Regions from separate parts of the Paraburkholderia sp. BL27I4N3 genome, predicted to be linked through region 2. Evidence: predicted binding sites of a transcription regulator. Region 2 holds the regulator's gene; each other region holds the start of a gene.
What was found. Region 2 encodes LexA, which represses DNA repair genes until DNA is damaged. Its sites were predicted from a motif close to ACTGTATNNNNATACAGT; they were not measured.
Positions count from the first base shown of each region.

Region 1: B0G71_RS11620 (putative DNA modification/repair radical SAM protein) is a predicted target of LexA. The motif match lies at 3,009-3,026, and genes of this name have one in related genera.
Region 3: B0G71_RS03040 (ATP-dependent helicase) is a predicted target of LexA. The motif match lies at 3,184-3,201, and genes of this name have one in related genera.

Region 1 is NZ_QREJ01000001.1:2,532,948-2,538,056, reverse strand. It holds gene B0G71_RS11630 (LysR family transcriptional regulator) at 1-99, shown strand, start outside; gene B0G71_RS11625 (UdgX family uracil-DNA binding protein) at 303-1,778, opposite strand; gene B0G71_RS11620 (putative DNA modification/repair radical SAM protein) at 1,788-2,996, opposite strand; gene B0G71_RS11615 (2'-5' RNA ligase family protein) at 3,263-3,868, shown strand; gene B0G71_RS11610 (hypothetical protein) at 3,913-4,146, opposite strand; gene B0G71_RS11605 (DnaJ family domain-containing protein) at 4,407-4,808, shown strand; gene tadA (tRNA adenosine(34) deaminase TadA) at 4,874-5,109, shown strand, end outside.
Region 2 is NZ_QREJ01000001.1:1,898,925-1,904,033, reverse strand. It holds gene B0G71_RS08820 (sulfate ABC transporter substrate-binding protein) at 92-1,132, opposite strand; gene lexA (transcriptional repressor LexA) at 1,447-2,097, shown strand; gene B0G71_RS08810 (hypothetical protein) at 2,202-2,546, shown strand; gene B0G71_RS08805 (DUF2939 domain-containing protein) at 2,648-3,310, shown strand; gene B0G71_RS08800 (universal stress protein) at 3,484-3,948, opposite strand; gene nodI (nodulation factor ABC transporter ATP-binding protein NodI) at 4,237-5,109, shown strand, end outside.
Region 3 is NZ_QREJ01000001.1:661,538-666,646, forward strand. It holds gene B0G71_RS03020 (MATE family efflux transporter) at 1-1,370, opposite strand, end outside; gene B0G71_RS03025 (RNA-binding S4 domain-containing protein) at 1,659-1,877, opposite strand; gene B0G71_RS03030 (hypothetical protein) at 2,195-2,641, shown strand; gene B0G71_RS03035 (hypothetical protein) at 2,744-3,007, shown strand; gene B0G71_RS03040 (ATP-dependent helicase) at 3,242-5,109, shown strand, end outside.

The DNA.
Region 1 (5,109 bases), 630 kb from region 2:
CGCGTGTTCGTCGACTACATGACCGAGCACACGCGCGCGCTCGACCTCCAGTGCCTGACGTCGATGACGACGCGGTCCTCGTTATCGACGGTCGAGTGACGGCGTCTGAGCGACCTTGCGTTGATTGAGGCTCTTCATGCGACACGGTGCGTTTCGCCGCGGCTCTACCGCATGAGGCGGTGTGTCGCTGCCATGTTTTCTGTACGCATGGCACGTGCGGGGTGTCGTGGCGTTGCGTGAGTTTTTGTTGTGAACTGATTGTCTAACAGCAGGGAAGAGGGCTTCGCCGTGTCATTCGTTTTTTACTGCTGCTCTTTCGTTGTAGTCGGCGTGGCGGATTCAGCCAGCTCACGTGCCCGGATGAGCGCGTTGCTGATCTCGACCAATATTTTGTCGCGGTCCGCGTCGGTCTGCTGCCGTAACGCGAACGACGGATGATAGGTGGCGATGCCCCAGCCGCCGTCCACGTTGAATGGTGCATCGAGATAATCTTTCAGGCTGACCTTCCCGCGCAGCAAGGCAGTCAGCGCCGTGGCGCCAAGCGCGACAATCACCGCCGGGCGCACCGCGTGCAACTCGCTCTCGAGCCAGTAAGAACACGCTTCGATCTCACGCTGTCCCGGCGTTTTGTGCAGCCTGCGCTTGCCGCGCGGTTCCCACTTGAAATGCTTCACCGCGTTGGTCAGATAGACCTGCTCGCGCGACAAGCCGGCGCGCGTGATCGCAGTCTCCAGCAATTGCCCCGCCGGCCCGACAAACGGCTGGCCGCTCAGATCTTCCTGGTCGCCGGGCTGCTCGCCGATCAGCATGATGCGCGCGTCGCCTGGCCCCGAACTCCCGACAGCTTGCGTCGCATTGCGCCACAGGTCGCAACGCCGGCAGGTATCGAGCGACGAGGGCTGGACGCGAATCGGTTGCGCCATGTCCGCTTCGATCGGAATGATTTTGCCGCCCAGCGCGCCGACGCCGCTCGCCTGCGCCACACGGCGTGCGCCGCTTTTCGCTTCGCTGATCATGGCGGGGATCAGATGACCTTCGGGCAAGCCTTTCCAGAAGCGTACCGGCATGTGCTGTTCGAGCGCCGCCTCGTTCAGCCGCGCCGGATTGAACGTGCTGCGGTAGTAGGCGAGCCATAGCGCCTCGGCTTCGTCGGCGGTATCGCAACGATGGTCACGAGGCAGGGCGCGGCGCTGCTTCAGATGCAGTTGCTGACCGTCCCAGAAAGCGGCGCCGCGCGGCGTGGTGATCATCCAGGTCGCGCGCCCCATGCGTTGCGCAAAATGTTCCGCGGCCCACGCCAATACATCATGCTCGGGTTCGTACCGGGCGATGTATTCGGGCGTCTGCACCGCCGCCGTTGACGCCGACGCCTGCTTGCGAAACCGCACGTAGGCAATCATGTCGTGCTTGGCGCGCCGCACGCTTTTGGCCATGCGATAAAGGCGTGCGCCATCCGCGTCCGCCGGCGAGGCGGCCGCGCGGTCGCCGTGATGCCAGCGCCACAGGACCTTGTACAGAAACGCCCAACGCTGTGATTCGCGGCACAGGGCGGCGTCTTGCAATAGCGCCGCCAGCTCCTTCGAAACATGCACGGCGGTGGATCGAGCCTCGGCTTCCTCTGACGTCGTGCCATAGTCGAACAGCGCCTGCTCCTGCGATAACTCAGGTTCCTGCTTGATGCGCCATTCAATCGTCTCCGGCGCGAGGCCATCAGCTAAAGCGCCGAGCGATGCGGCGCGCCAGGCGGCGAAATGATCTTCGATAACAATGCAACGCATTGCGACGCTTCACAACAACGCCAGTTGCACCGGCGGCGCCAATACCCGGCGCAAGCGGGCCGACGACGCGTCGTGCAGCGCCGCGCGATAGTCTTGCGTCACGACAAATGGCTTGATCTTTTCCAGCGGACAACGCAGCCGCACGAGGTCCTCGTAGCGCACCCGGCGCGAACGCCGTAACTCCACCAAACGTTTTGCGTTGCGCATGCCGATGCCCGGCACGCGCGCGATCATGCGCAGCGGCGCGCGGTTCAGGTCGACCGGAAACTGCTCGCGATGCGCCAACGCCCACGCGAGCTTCGGATCGATGTCGAGCGACAGGTTGCCAGGCTGTTCGAACAGTTCGTCCGCACTGAAGCCGTAGCCGCGCATCAGGAAATCCGCCTGATACAGCCGGTGTTCGCGTAACAACGGCGGCGCCTGAGCCGGCAATGCGGAAGGACTGTCGGGAATCGGACTGAAGGCGGAGTAGTAGACGCGCTTGAGCTTGTATGACCCGTAGAGCGTCGCGGCGGTCTGCAAGATCGTGCTGTCGTTCGTCTGATCCGCGCCGACGATCATCTGCGTGCTTTGGCCCGCGGGCGTGAACTTTGGCGCTCCGGCGTCGCTATGCGCTTCTTCCTGCGCAAGGCGGATCGAGCCCATGGCGAGCTTGATGGTGCGGACGTTCTTTTCCGGCGCGAGCAGCGCGAGGCTGCTGTCCGTAGGCAGTTCGATGTTCACGCTCAAACGGTCGGCATAACGCCCGGCTTGCGCAATCAGCTGCGGATCGGCGTCGGGAATCGTCTTCAGATGAAGATAGCCGCGAAACTGATGATCCTCACGCAACGACTGGGCGACGCGCACGAGCTGTTCCATCGTGTAGTTCGACGACCGAATGATTCCGGAACTCAGAAACAGTCCGTCGATGTAATTGCGCCGATAAAAATCCAGCGTCAGGTCGACGACTTCCTCGGGCGTGAAGCGCGCGCGCGGCACGTTGCTCGAGCGCCGGTTGACGCAGTATTGACAGTCATACAAACAGAAATTGGTGAGCAGGATTTTCAGCAGCGAGACGCAGCGCCCGTCTGGCGTGAAACTGTGGCAGATGCCCGCGCCGGTGCTGGCGCCGAGGCCCGCAATGCCGCGCGAGCCGCGTTTGGGCGCGCCGCTGCTTGCGCATGACGCGTCGTACTTCGCGGCGTCGGCCAATACTTCCAGCTTTTTGAGCAGTTCCACGTTGCCACCAATACTGTATGGATGTACAGTATTGTACGTGGGGAGGCGGTGAGTGCAAGCGGTTTTTTATGGGAAACGGCTGTGGGCGGAATTGTGCTGCCTTTGCCTGCAACGGGGAGCTATCTCATGAGTAACGACCGGGTTTGATAAAGGCGATCGCGGAACCTCGCACAGTCGAGCGGTCTGAATAGAGCAGGTACCGCGGGTGAGCCCGCACAATGAACGGAGATTCATCCACATGCCGGCTTTATCCGGTCAGGAACGCCATGCCTGAACAACTTTGGCTGCCTGGGCTCGAGGCGCCGCCAACGCCGACAGACGGCCTGTTCTTCGCCGTTTTTCCCGATACCGCCACAGCGGCCGGCATCTCGAAGCTCGCGCAACAGCTTTGCGGGGAGTCGCGTGCACGGAGCAAGCCGCTTGCGGCGGGTCGTCTGCATGTCACTTTGCATCACCTGGGAAATTTCGCCGGTGGTTTGCCCCAGAAGCGAGTCGATGCGGCGATCCAGGCGGCTGCGTCGATCAGAATGGAGCCGTTTAGCGTCGAATTCGACACGGCGGTCAGCTTTGCCTTGAAGCCAAGGCCCGGCCCGCTGGTGTTGGGCGGAGGCGAAGGCGTCGCAGGCTTGCACGTACTGCACGACGCCTTGGGCCGTGCGTTGCAGAGCGCCGGGTTGGGTGAGCACGCGGTCTCGTCCGCGGCGCAGTACACACCGCACGTCACGCTGGCGTATGGGATGCCATGGGCCGCGGCACGCCCCGTCGAGCCGGTCTGCTGGAACGTGCGCGAGTTTGCGTTGATGCACAGTTTGCTCGGGCGTACGCGGCATGTCGCATTGGCGCGCTGGACTTTGACTGGCGCCGAATCCTAGCGCGCGTTGCCCTGGGTGACGGTGGCGTATTGTAGGACGCCGAGCTAGAACCGCATGCCGGTCGCGCAACCGCCGGCGAAACCGGCACCGCTTCCGCCCGCGCCACCGCAGAACACGCCGCAACCGGAGAGCGCGAACACCATGGTGACGCCGGCCAGCGTCGCGCATAGCCACGGTTTTCGAGTGCGCTTGCCTGGATTGATGAGATCCACGGCCGGCTGCGGACTGATGCGGGCATGGAGAGCGATGGAGGTGTGACTGCGGCTTGAAGTGATCATTCGGGGTTTCATGGCGTGGATGACTGTGGGAGCGGTAAGGGAAGGCGTGCAGGGCGCCGTCTGTTGAAAGTGTTTTGTCAGATTTGGCCGTGGAAAATGGGGCGGCAAGTGCCGTGGTAACGAATCGCCGAGGCTAGCGCACGACCGTGTGCCCTCAAATACGCGGAATCTGAAAACGTAGGAGGTTTCGTCGGTTCGAGAAGCGGAACGATCGTGCGCGCCCTGATAGAATGCTTGGGCCGCAACGTAGTGGATTGCAGATGAAATTGCTTGATGCGTTAGTCGAACAGCGTATTGCCGCCGCCGCCGCGCGAGGCGAATTCGACGAGTTACCGGGCGCCGGCGCGCCGCTGTCGCTGGACGACGATACTTTGGTCCCCGAAGAAGTGCGCGTCGCCAACCGGATTTTGAAGAATGCAGGCTTTGTGCCGCCCGCTATCGAGCAGTTGCGCGCGTTGCGCGACCTGCAAGCGGAGTTGAATGCCGTGAGCGACCGGGCTACCCGTTGCCGTCTCCAGGCGCGCATGCTCGCGCTCGATATGGCACTTGAATCGTTGCGTGGCGGCCCGCTGGTTCTGCCGCGCGAATACTGCCGGCGTATCGCCGAGCGGCTATCCGAGCGCGCGGGCAACCTCGATACGGCAGACGCGGGTTCGCAGTGAGCGAGCCGCTTGCCCAGTCCACCGCGCCGGATTCAGACTCTGTCGAATCTCACGGAGCGCTGAATGTGCCGGGTTCCGAACGCTCGGTGAGCGATGTCGCTGAATCGGCAGCGACCGAGTCGGGCGCCGCCGTCTCGGCGGGTTCAGAGGCCGCCCTTGGCGAACCGCCCACCTGTTCCACCGTCCCCGAAGTCACGGAGCGCGATCGCCGTTTCATGGCGCTGGCGCAAGCCGCCGCCGAAAAAGCGCGCGCCGCCGGTGAAGTGCCCGTGGGCGCAGTCCTCGTCCGAGGCGACGAAGT
Region 2 (5,109 bases):
TGGGGCGCGCTCGGGAGTGACGCGTCGCCGCGTCGTGCTGCCTATGTCTATGCCTTTGCCTATGCCTTTGCCGATGCCGGCAGCGGGCCTGTTACTGCGGCTGATAGATCGAATCGAACACGCCGCCGTCGGCAAAGTGCGTCTTCTGCGCGTTGGTCCAGCCGCCGAACGAATCGTCCACCGTGTACAGCTTCAGCTTCGGAAACTTGGCGGTCAGCTCGGCCGGCACCTTGTTCGAACGCGGACGGTAGAAGTTCTTCGCCGCGATCTCCTGGCCTTGCTCGCTATACAGGAAGTTCAGGTAAGCTTCGGCGACCTTGCGCGTGCCGTGCTTGTCGACCACCTTGTCCACCACCGCGACCGGCGGCTCGGCCAGAATGCTGACCGACGGCACCACGATCTCGAACTTCTCCGGACCGAATTCCTTGAGCGACAGGAAGGCTTCGTTTTCCCATGCGATCAGCACGTCGCCAATCCCGCGTTGCACGAAGCTGGTGGTCGCGCCGCGCGCGCCCGAATCCAGCACGCCGGCATTCTTGTACAACTTGCCGACGAATTCCTTGGCCTTCTGATCATTGCCGCCCGGCTGATGCTCGGCGTACGCCCAAGCCGCGAGGTAGTTCCAGCGCGCGCCGCCCGACGTCTTCGGGTTCGGCGTCACGATCGACACACCCGGCTTGATCAGATCGTCCCAATCCTTGATGTGCTTCGGGTTGCCCTTGCGCACCAGAAACACGATCGTCGACGTGTACGGCGAGGCGTTATCCGGCAAACGCTTCTGCCAGCCCTTGTCCAGCAAACCCTTGTTCGCCAGTGCGTCGATGTCATAGGCGAGCGCCAGCGTCACCACGTCGGCCTGCAGACCGTCGAGCACCGAGCGCGCCTGGGCGCCCGAGCCGCCGTGCGACTGCTTGAAGGTGATCGTCTCGCCCGTCTTCGCTTTCCACTCCTTGCCGAACGCCTGGTTGACGTCCTGATACAGCTCGCGCGTCGGGTCGTAGGAGACGTTCAGCAGCGTCGTGTCGGCGGCGTGCGCCTGCGCCATCACGCCGAGCGCGCCCGCCGCGCCCAATGCTAGCGCCGCGATCAGTTTCTTCGTCCTGCCTGCCAGCCCCGTACCTTGGTATTTCATGTCAACTTTCTCCGCGTTGTCCGCTGAAACAGCGTGTGATGTCTTTTCTTGTGTCGCGGTCACGTGCACATGAACGTCAACTGGAGGCCCAGTCTATCGAAGGGCTTTCATCATTAAAAATAATGTTTCTTCATTTTTTAATACTCAAAAGTGGTAACGACAGCTGGATAAGGCGTTGCTGAACGAAAACGGCTGTTAAAGCATCGTTTGACGGCGCTGGAACGCCGCCCTTCGCCCCGAACTTAAAGTAAAGCTTGAATTGCGCCGAATACTGTATAAAAATACAGTCACCTGTTCATACATACAGTGGCGCCATGACCAAACTCACCGCACGACAGCAGCAGGTTTTCGATCTGATCCGCAGGGCTATCGAACGCACCGGCTTTCCGCCCACCCGCGCGGAGATCGCCGCCGAGCTGGGTTTCAGCTCGGCCAATTCGGCAGAAGAACATCTGCGCGCACTCGCCCGCAAGGGCGTGATCGAACTCGCGGCCGGCGCATCGCGCGGCATTCGCCTGCTGGCCGGTCCGGAAGACTCGCCGCACCAGTTCACGCTGCCGCACGCCAGCATCATGCAACTGTCGCTGCCGCTGATCGGGCGCGTTGCCGCCGGCAGCCCGATCCTCGCGCAGGAACATATCTCGCAGCACTACGCGTGCGACCCGGCGCTGTTCTCGAGCAAGCCCGATTACCTGCTGAAGGTGCGCGGGCTGTCCATGCGCGACGCGGGCATCTTCGACGGCGATCTGCTCGCGGTGCAAAAGCGCAGCGAAGCGAAAGACGGCCAGATCATCATTGCCCGGCTGGGCGACGACGTCACGGTCAAGCGCCTGAAGCGCCGGCCGAATGGGCTCGAACTGATCGCCGAGAACCCCGATTACGAAAACATCTTCGTTGAAACCGGCAGTGCGGAGTTCGCGCTGGAGGGTATCGCCGTGGGGCTGATTCGCCCCGGCGAGTTCTAACCAGCTCTAACCCTTTTGCGCGTTCGACAGAATAAAAAGCCGCGTCAATGTCGCATCGACACTGCATCAACGCCGCATCAACGTTGCATCGTCTGGAGAGTCTCATGGAACGTCTTGCCCGCCTGCTGCCCTTTCGCCAGTTCGGTCGTCTGCGTCACCTTCGCAAGCTGGTGCCGTGCTCATTGATCGAGGCGGCCACGCGCAGCACACCGTCGCTGTTCGACTCGCCCGAGGCTGCGTCGAGCTTGCCTTCGTCGTTGCCGGCGTTTGCCCGCGTGTCGTTGAATTCCGGCCTGAATACGGCCGAACCGGCGCGTCGCGCACCGGTGCGGGTCTATCACGGGCCGTCGCGTCTCATCATGGTCGGCACGATGGACGCCGTTTGCCGCATGATCGACCGCTGCATCGCCGACGAAGCCAACGTCCACGGCGCGGTGTTCGAGTCGTGATGACCCGGTCTTGAGCGGGCGGCGAGAGATTGCATTGCGTGGGATCGTTTTCGCGTGGCCGTGGTCCACGTTAGATCACACCTGATGGAGAGTCCCACTCGATGGCAGTTCCGAAACATACCCAACGCGGCAGCAGAGGCGGCGCCACAAAGCCGCTGATCGTCACACTCGTCGTGATCGTGGTGATCGCCGCTCTGGGGTTTGCTTACGCGTCGCCGTACATCGCGCTGAACAATCTCAAACGCGCGGCCGATGCGCGCGATGCGCAAACGGTCAATCAGTACGTCGACTTCCCCGCGTTGCGTGAGAGCCTGAAGGAACAGGTCGCCGGCCTGCTGACACGCCGGCTTGGCGCGCACAGCAACGGCAATCCATTGGCCGCCATTGGCGCGATGATCGGCGTCGCGTTGATCGGCCCGCTCGTGGATGCCTATGCCACACCGGACGGTGTCGCGGCCTTGCTGAACGGCATGCCGCCGCGCGGCGATCCGGGTGAGCGGCCGCCCGCGCCGCCGGCCGCGAACAATCCGTCCGACGCCGCCGCGACCGCACCGGCACCGGCAGCGCCTCCGGCCGGCAACGCGGTGAATGGGAATGCCAATGCCACGCCCCCACAACCGCCGCAAACCACCGCGGGCTATCGTGGGCTCAACGAGTTTGTCGTCACGTACCAGCATGGCGCCGGCGACGCGCGTTACTCGGCGATCTTTCAGCGCGAAGGGATATTCACGTGGAAGCTGGCCGCGGTCAATCTGAACGAGTGATCGCGGCAGGTCGGCTTTGTATGGCGCGGATCCCGTGATCGCGCCAATTATTTGGCGAGTCGCGGCGAGTCGCGGCGAGTCGTTCAGCGACATCGTTATGACGTCGAGGCCACCGGGTAGTGAGGCCGGAGTGCCCGGCCGCCAGCCAACCGTCCACAATGGCGACATGCGCCTCAAGCTGCCGCTTGCTGCTGCTCCTGCGCCGAAGAACACGCCACCAGAATGCTGCACGAGACACGGTCGAGCAACGGCGTATTGCCCGCGCCCATCCACCATCGCGACAAACCCGTGCGGCAACGGTGGCCGACCACCACCAGGTCGACATGCAGTTCATTGGCGAGGTTGGCGATCTCATCGATCGGATGGCCGAATGCAAAATGCCCTTGTGCGGTCACACCTCGCTCGGTGAGCCAATCAACGCCTTCCTGCAGGATGTCGCGTGCGGTCTTTTCGAAACTGCCGCAGGCCACGTCGGTCAGCAGGCCCGCGCTTTGCGCAATACTCGAGCGCATGTCGACGACGGACAGCAAATGGGTTTCCGCTTTCAGATCCAACGCCAGGTCGGCGCCGCAACGGAGTGCTTTGCGGCCTTCGCGCGAGCCGTCGTAGCACAGCAGGATTTTCTGGTAGCTCGCCATGATTTTTCTCCCTTCGCGCGGGACGCGCGATTCTCAATTAATCATGGTGCGCCGCAATTCAGGTTGCAAGGGATGGAAAACGCTAACTGTGCGCTGACCGCCCTCTAACCACGCCCTAAACAGGTGCGCGAGCCGCTCGGAGGGTCTCCGCGCGCCGATGCCGCAGTGCAAGAAACCGGCTTCGTATTGTCGGGGCGAACCAACAGCGTCGCGCCGATGCCCTAGAATAGGCCGCCTCCCTCGGCCACTCACGTCATTCACGCCCTTCCTTGGAGACTCGTTCGATCCATGCCCGAAGCCGCCATCGAATTTCATCAGGTCAAAAAAAGCTACGGCGAAAAAACGGTCGTCGATGGACTGTCGTTTCATGTGAACGCCGGCGAATGCTTCGGCCTGCTCGGCCCGAACGGAGCGGGCAAGACCACCACGTTGCGCATGCTGCTCGGCATTGCCGCGCCGGACGCGGGCACGATCCGTCTGTGCGGCGAGCCGATCCCCGGACGCGCGCGCGTGGCGCGGGCGCGCGTCGGCGTGGTGCCGCAGTTCGACAATCTCGATCCCGACTTCACAGTGCGTGAGAACCTGCTGGTGTTCGGCCGCTACTTCGGTTTGAGCGCCGCGCAATGCCGTGCGATGGCGCCTTCGCTGCTCGAATTCGCGCGGCTCGAAAGCAAGGCGGACGCGCGCGTGAGCGAGTTGTCCGGCGGCATGAAGCGGCGCCTCACGCTGGCGCGCGCGCTCGTCAACGACCCCGATGTGCTGATCATGGACGAGCCGACCACCGGCCTCGATCCGCAGGCGCGGCATCTGATCTGGGAGCGGCTGCGCTCGCTGCTCGCGCGCGGCAAGACCATTCTGCTGACCACGCACTTCATGGAAGAAGCCGAACGCCTCTGCCACCGGCTGTGCGTGATTGAGGAAGGACGCAAGATCGCCGAAGGCGCGCCGAGCGCGTTGATCGCTTCCGAGATCGGTTGCGATGTGATCGAGATCTTCGGACCCGACCCGGTCGCGTTGCGCGATGAACTGGCGCCGCTCGTCGAGCGCACCGAGATCAGCGGCGAGACGCTGTTCTGCTATGTCAACGACGCGCAGCCGGTGCATGCACGGCTCAAGCAGCGCGCGGATCTGCGCTATCTGCATCGACCGGCGAATCTGGAA
Region 3 (5,109 bases), 1.2 Mb from region 2:
CGCCGCAGGCTCAGTTTGTGGAAGCGCAGCGTCATCAGCAGCGCGACGCTGGCGAGGCCGGCCGCTAGCCCCCACCACAACCCGCGCGCGCCGAGGCCGTAGTGAAACGCCAGCGTGTAGCCGGTCGGAAAACCGATCACCCAGTAGCCGAAGGCGGCGGCGATCATCGGCACACGTGTGTCTTTCAAGCCGCGCAGACAGCCGGAGCCGACCGTCTGCATGCCATCGACAATCTGGAAGATTGCCGCCACGCCGAGCAGCGAGCTCGCGAGTTTGACCGTGGCCGCATTGGCCGGATCGTCGAGATGCAGATAGAGGCCGACGATCCAGTGCGGCGCGGCGATCAGCACGAGACCCGACAGCGTCATGAAGGCGACGCCGAGCGCGAGCGCGACGAAACCGGCGTGGCGCGCGGCGAGCGGCTGGCCGGCGCCGGACCAGAAGCCGACGCGGACGTTGGCCGCCTGACCGATCGCGAGCGGCACCATGAAGGCCACCGAGGCCACATTCAGCGCGATCTGATGCGCGGCCAGTTGCGACTCGCCGAGCAGGCCGACCATCAGGCCGGTGGCGAGAAAGAGCGTCGACTCGACGCCGTAGGTGATCGCGACCGGCCATCCGATGCCGAATAATTCGCCCATCAGCGGCACGTTCGGCCGGGTGGCGACGACGAAATGGCGATAACGCGGGCGCAGGTGCAACAGCGCCATCAACACGAGCGCGCTCAGCCACACGGTGATCGAGGTCGCGGCCGCCGAACCGAGAAAGCCGAGCCGCGGCAGGCCATAGGCGCCGTGGATCAGGCCGTAATTGAGAAAACCGTTCACGCCGACGCTTGCCAGCGACACCCACAAGAGCCGCTTCGCCGCGCCGATCGCCGGCAGGAACGAACGCATCAGGCCCACGCCGATCAGGCTGCCGAGCGCGCCCCAGCGCAGCACCGCCGCATATTCGCCGACGTTGTGCGCAAGCAGCGCGGGTTCGCCGAAGGCGAGCAGGACCGGTGTGGCGAACGAGAGCAGGAAGAACGCCGGCACCGACAGCAGCACCGACAGCACCAGGCCGGTCCAGTAGATGTGCGGCACGCGGCCTTCGTCCTGGGCGCCGCGTGCGTGCGACACGCTCACGCTGACCGAGGTCAACACGCCCTGGAGCAGCGTGACCACCACGAAAAACAGATTCGCGCCGAGGCCGCCGGCCGCGAGCGCGTCGGGGCCGAGCGAGCCGAGCAGGATCGTGTCGGTGACGCCCATCGCCATTTGCGAAAGTTGCGCGATGGCGAGCGGCGCGGCGAGCCGCGCGGTGTCCGCAGCGTGGCGGGTCAGGGTCGGCGGCCGGGTGGCCACCCGGGTGATGCCGGATTGAGTCATGGAGCGCCTGGCGGCGGAAGTGGCGACAACGCGACGGCGGGCGCGACGAGCGCGCGGACGGTGGCGAGGGCAGCGGCTCGATGAGCCTCGGCGGACGCTCGAGGCAGCCGCCGGCCGGTGTGTCAGCCGATTGTTGGTCTGTTGAAACTGACAGCTTATTGCTTAGGCGCGGCGATGTCGATGGAAGAGGCACGATTTTGGTGCGCACGTTCCTCCAAGTTTTCGGACCGCGGGGTGGCAGGCCCGTGTTTTAGCTCCGCTTATTAGCTTCGCCGGTTAGCCGGTGTATCAGGCCTCGTGGACCGCAATCCGCGTGTCGCCGAGCAGGACGACCTGACCCGCGCGGATCTTGCACGTTTTACGCGTTTCGACCCGCCCGTCGACGGTAACCGCACCGTCCGCCACCATCATTTTTGCCGAGCCGCCGCTGTCCGCCAGTCCCGTTATCTTCAGGAGATTGTGCAGTTCGACGTAGTCGCCGGTAAGCGTGAAATCGAGGTTGGGCATGGCGTTTGCACCTTCAGGCAAAGGGTTCGCATCATAAGCCAGAAGCTTGCCCTGGATGAAGTTCGCGGTGCGCGCCGCCGTCATGTGAGCATCTGCAAGCAGATGTTATGCGTTTGTCAGAAAGTGAAACGTTCCGTAACGGTGGTCGTAAAACACAAACTCCACTCGTAAAGTGCAGGTCAGTAGGGAAAGCCTGCTGGATTTTTATCTGGCAGCGAGCAGACCGGGCGAGGCACGCAGACCGCGCTCCATAAGCGCTGAAATGCGCAGAGCCGGACCGGTTGCCCGCGTCACAACAACCTTAGAGAGGATTAGCCATGACCCAGATTCGTACGCTTCTGATCGGTACTGCCATTACGGCCCTTGCTTCCACAGCCGCGTTCGCACAGACCGCGCAACCGGCAGCGGGCGCGCAAGGCCAGCCGCAGGTTCAGATGCAAGGCAATGACGCGGCGCCCGCCGCGCAGGGCGTGCAGCCGGTGACGCCGGCGCCGACGCGTCTGACGGCGTCGGGCTCGACCGACCCGCTGGTGCAGAAGCGCGACGCCAACGCGAAGGCTAACGCCGAATATCGCGCCTCGAAGAAGGCATCCAAGGCGGAGCTGAAGGATCAGCAGAAGGCCGCCAAGCTCCAGTACAAGGAGCAGGTGCGCGACGCCAAGATCAATCAGAAGGCGGATAAGCAGACCGCAAACAACGAAATGAAGATGAACATGCAAGGGCAGACGGGCGACCAGTCGGACGGCACCGACGTCAAGCATTGAGGCTGAGTTTCGAGCGAGCGGCGGGGCGGCGCGGTTTGCCGCCGCGGCCGCTGCGTTGCCGGACTGTTGAGTCCGGGCATCTCGTTTCAACGGAGGTATCGCATGAGCATCGCCCATTCCACGAAGACCACGCTTGTCGCCGCGTTGATCGCGGGCTGCCTCTCGTCCGCTGCATTCGCGCAGGCTAGCGATCCGGCTGCGGCGCCGGCTACCCACGCCGACAAGAAGGCGGCCAAGGAACAATCGAAGGCGGACAAGAAAGCTTCCGTCGCGCAGGCCAAGGCCGACCAGAAGAAGACGGATGCGCAGGCCGACGCCGATAAGGCCGCCGCCGACGCAAACGTGAAAGACGCGAAGAAGCAATAGCAGACTTCGCGCCTCTGGCCGGCGCGGGGCGCGCGGACGTCTCGATGTCGTGCCTTCGAAAAATGGCCCGTGTGCACTCGTGCGATGGGCCATTTTTTGTGCTCGCGTTCGCCCGCGCGGCCCACATGAAATGCAGACCTCGCATCCGGCTAAAAAAGGGTCGCTTGTCGGCGTGGGTTGTATGGATATACAGTATGCGTCGCCGCTCTGAATCCTTCCAACGCCTAAACAATCGTGCTCCCAGTCGCCGAACCCGCGCCTTCCTCGCCGTCCCCGACGTCCGACACTGCCGCCTGGCTGGCGAAGCTCAACGACGCGCAGCGCGAAGCCGTCGACTACGGCGCCGACACGCCAGCCGCACCGCCCGGCGCGCTGCTGGTGATTGCCGGCGCCGGCTCCGGCAAGACCAATACGCTTGCGCACCGGGTCGCCAATCTGGTGGTAAAGGGCGCCGATCCGCGCCGCATCCTGCTGCTGACCTTTTCGCGCCGTGCGGCGCTCGAAATGACCCGGCGCGTCACGCGCATCGCCGGCGCGGCGCTCGGTTCACGAGCCGCGCTCGCGCAAGGGCTGACGTGGTCGGGTACGTTCCATAGCGTCGGCGCGCGGTTGTTGCGCGAATACGCGGATCTGATCGGTCTTGCGCCAGCCTTCACGATCAACGACCGCGAGGATTCCGCCGATCTCATGAACCTCGTGCGCCACGAACTCGGCCTGTCGGCGAAAGAGCGGCGTTTCCCGGCCAAGGGCACGTGCTTTGCCATTTACTCGCGCGTCGTGAACACCGGCGCGTCGCTCGGCCAGGTGCTGGACAAGGCATTCCCGTGGTGTCGCGAATGGGAGGCCGATCTACGCATGCTGTTCGCGTCTTACGTCGAAGCGAAGCAGAAGCAAAGCGTGCTCGACTACGACGACCTGCTGCTCTACTGGTCGCACATGGCCGCCGAGCCGGCCATCGCCGCCGACCTGTCGGGACGCTTCGATCATGTACTGGTCGACGAATATCAGGACACCAACCGCCTGCAGGCGTCGATCCTGCTCGCGTTGAAACCGGACGGCCGCGGCCTGACCGTGGTCGGCGACGACGCCCAGTCGATCTATTCGTTTCGCGGCGCGACCGTGCGCAACATTCTCGATTTTCCCGCGCATTTCGATCCGCCCGCCAAACAGGTCACGCTGGAGCGCAATTACCGCTCGAGCGCGCCGATCCTGGCGGCGTCGAACGCGGTGATCGAATTGGCCAGCGAGCGCTACACGAAGAATCTGTGGACCGACAAGGCCTCCGCGCAGCGCCCGCGTCTCGTGACCGTCGCCGATGAGGCGGATCAGGCAAGCTACATCGTCGAGCAGGTGCTGGAAGCGCGCGAGCAGGGCATGAAACTCAAGTCGCAAGCGGTGCTGTTCCGCGCCGCGCACCACAGCGCCGCGCTGGAGATCGAACTGACCCGGCGCAACATTCCGTTCGTGAAGTTCGGCGGGCTGAAGTTTCTCGATTCGGTGCACGTGAAAGACGTGCTTGCCGTGCTGCGTTGGGCCGAAAATCCGCGTGATCGCGTGGCCGGGTTTCGCGTCGTGCAGTTACTGCCGGGCGTGGGACCCGCGACCGCGGCAAAAGTGCTCGACGAGGTCGTCGCGCGCGCGGGCAGCGGCAACCCCGCCGACACCGCCGGCGGCGCGCTGGCCGCCTTCGCCGCGCCGGCTCGGGCGCAGGAAGACTGGCATCCGTTCGTCAAGCTGATGTCGAGCGTCTACGGGCGCCAGACACCGTGGCCCGCCGAGTTCGAAATGGTGCGCCGCTGGTATGAGCCGCATCTCGAGCGCAATCACGAGGACGCGGCGATCCGTCACGCGGACGTGTTGCAGATGGAGAGCATCGCGGGCACGTATCCGTCGCGTGAACGGTTTCTGACCGAGTTGACGCTCGACCCGCCCGACGCCACCAGCGACGAATCCGGCGTGCCGCTGATCGACGAGGATTATCTGATCCTGTCCACCATCCATTCGGCAAAAGGGCAGGAGTGGCGCAACGTGTTCGTGCTGAACGGCGTGGACGGTTGCATTCCGTCCGATCTCGGCACCGGCAGCGAGGAGGAAATCGACGA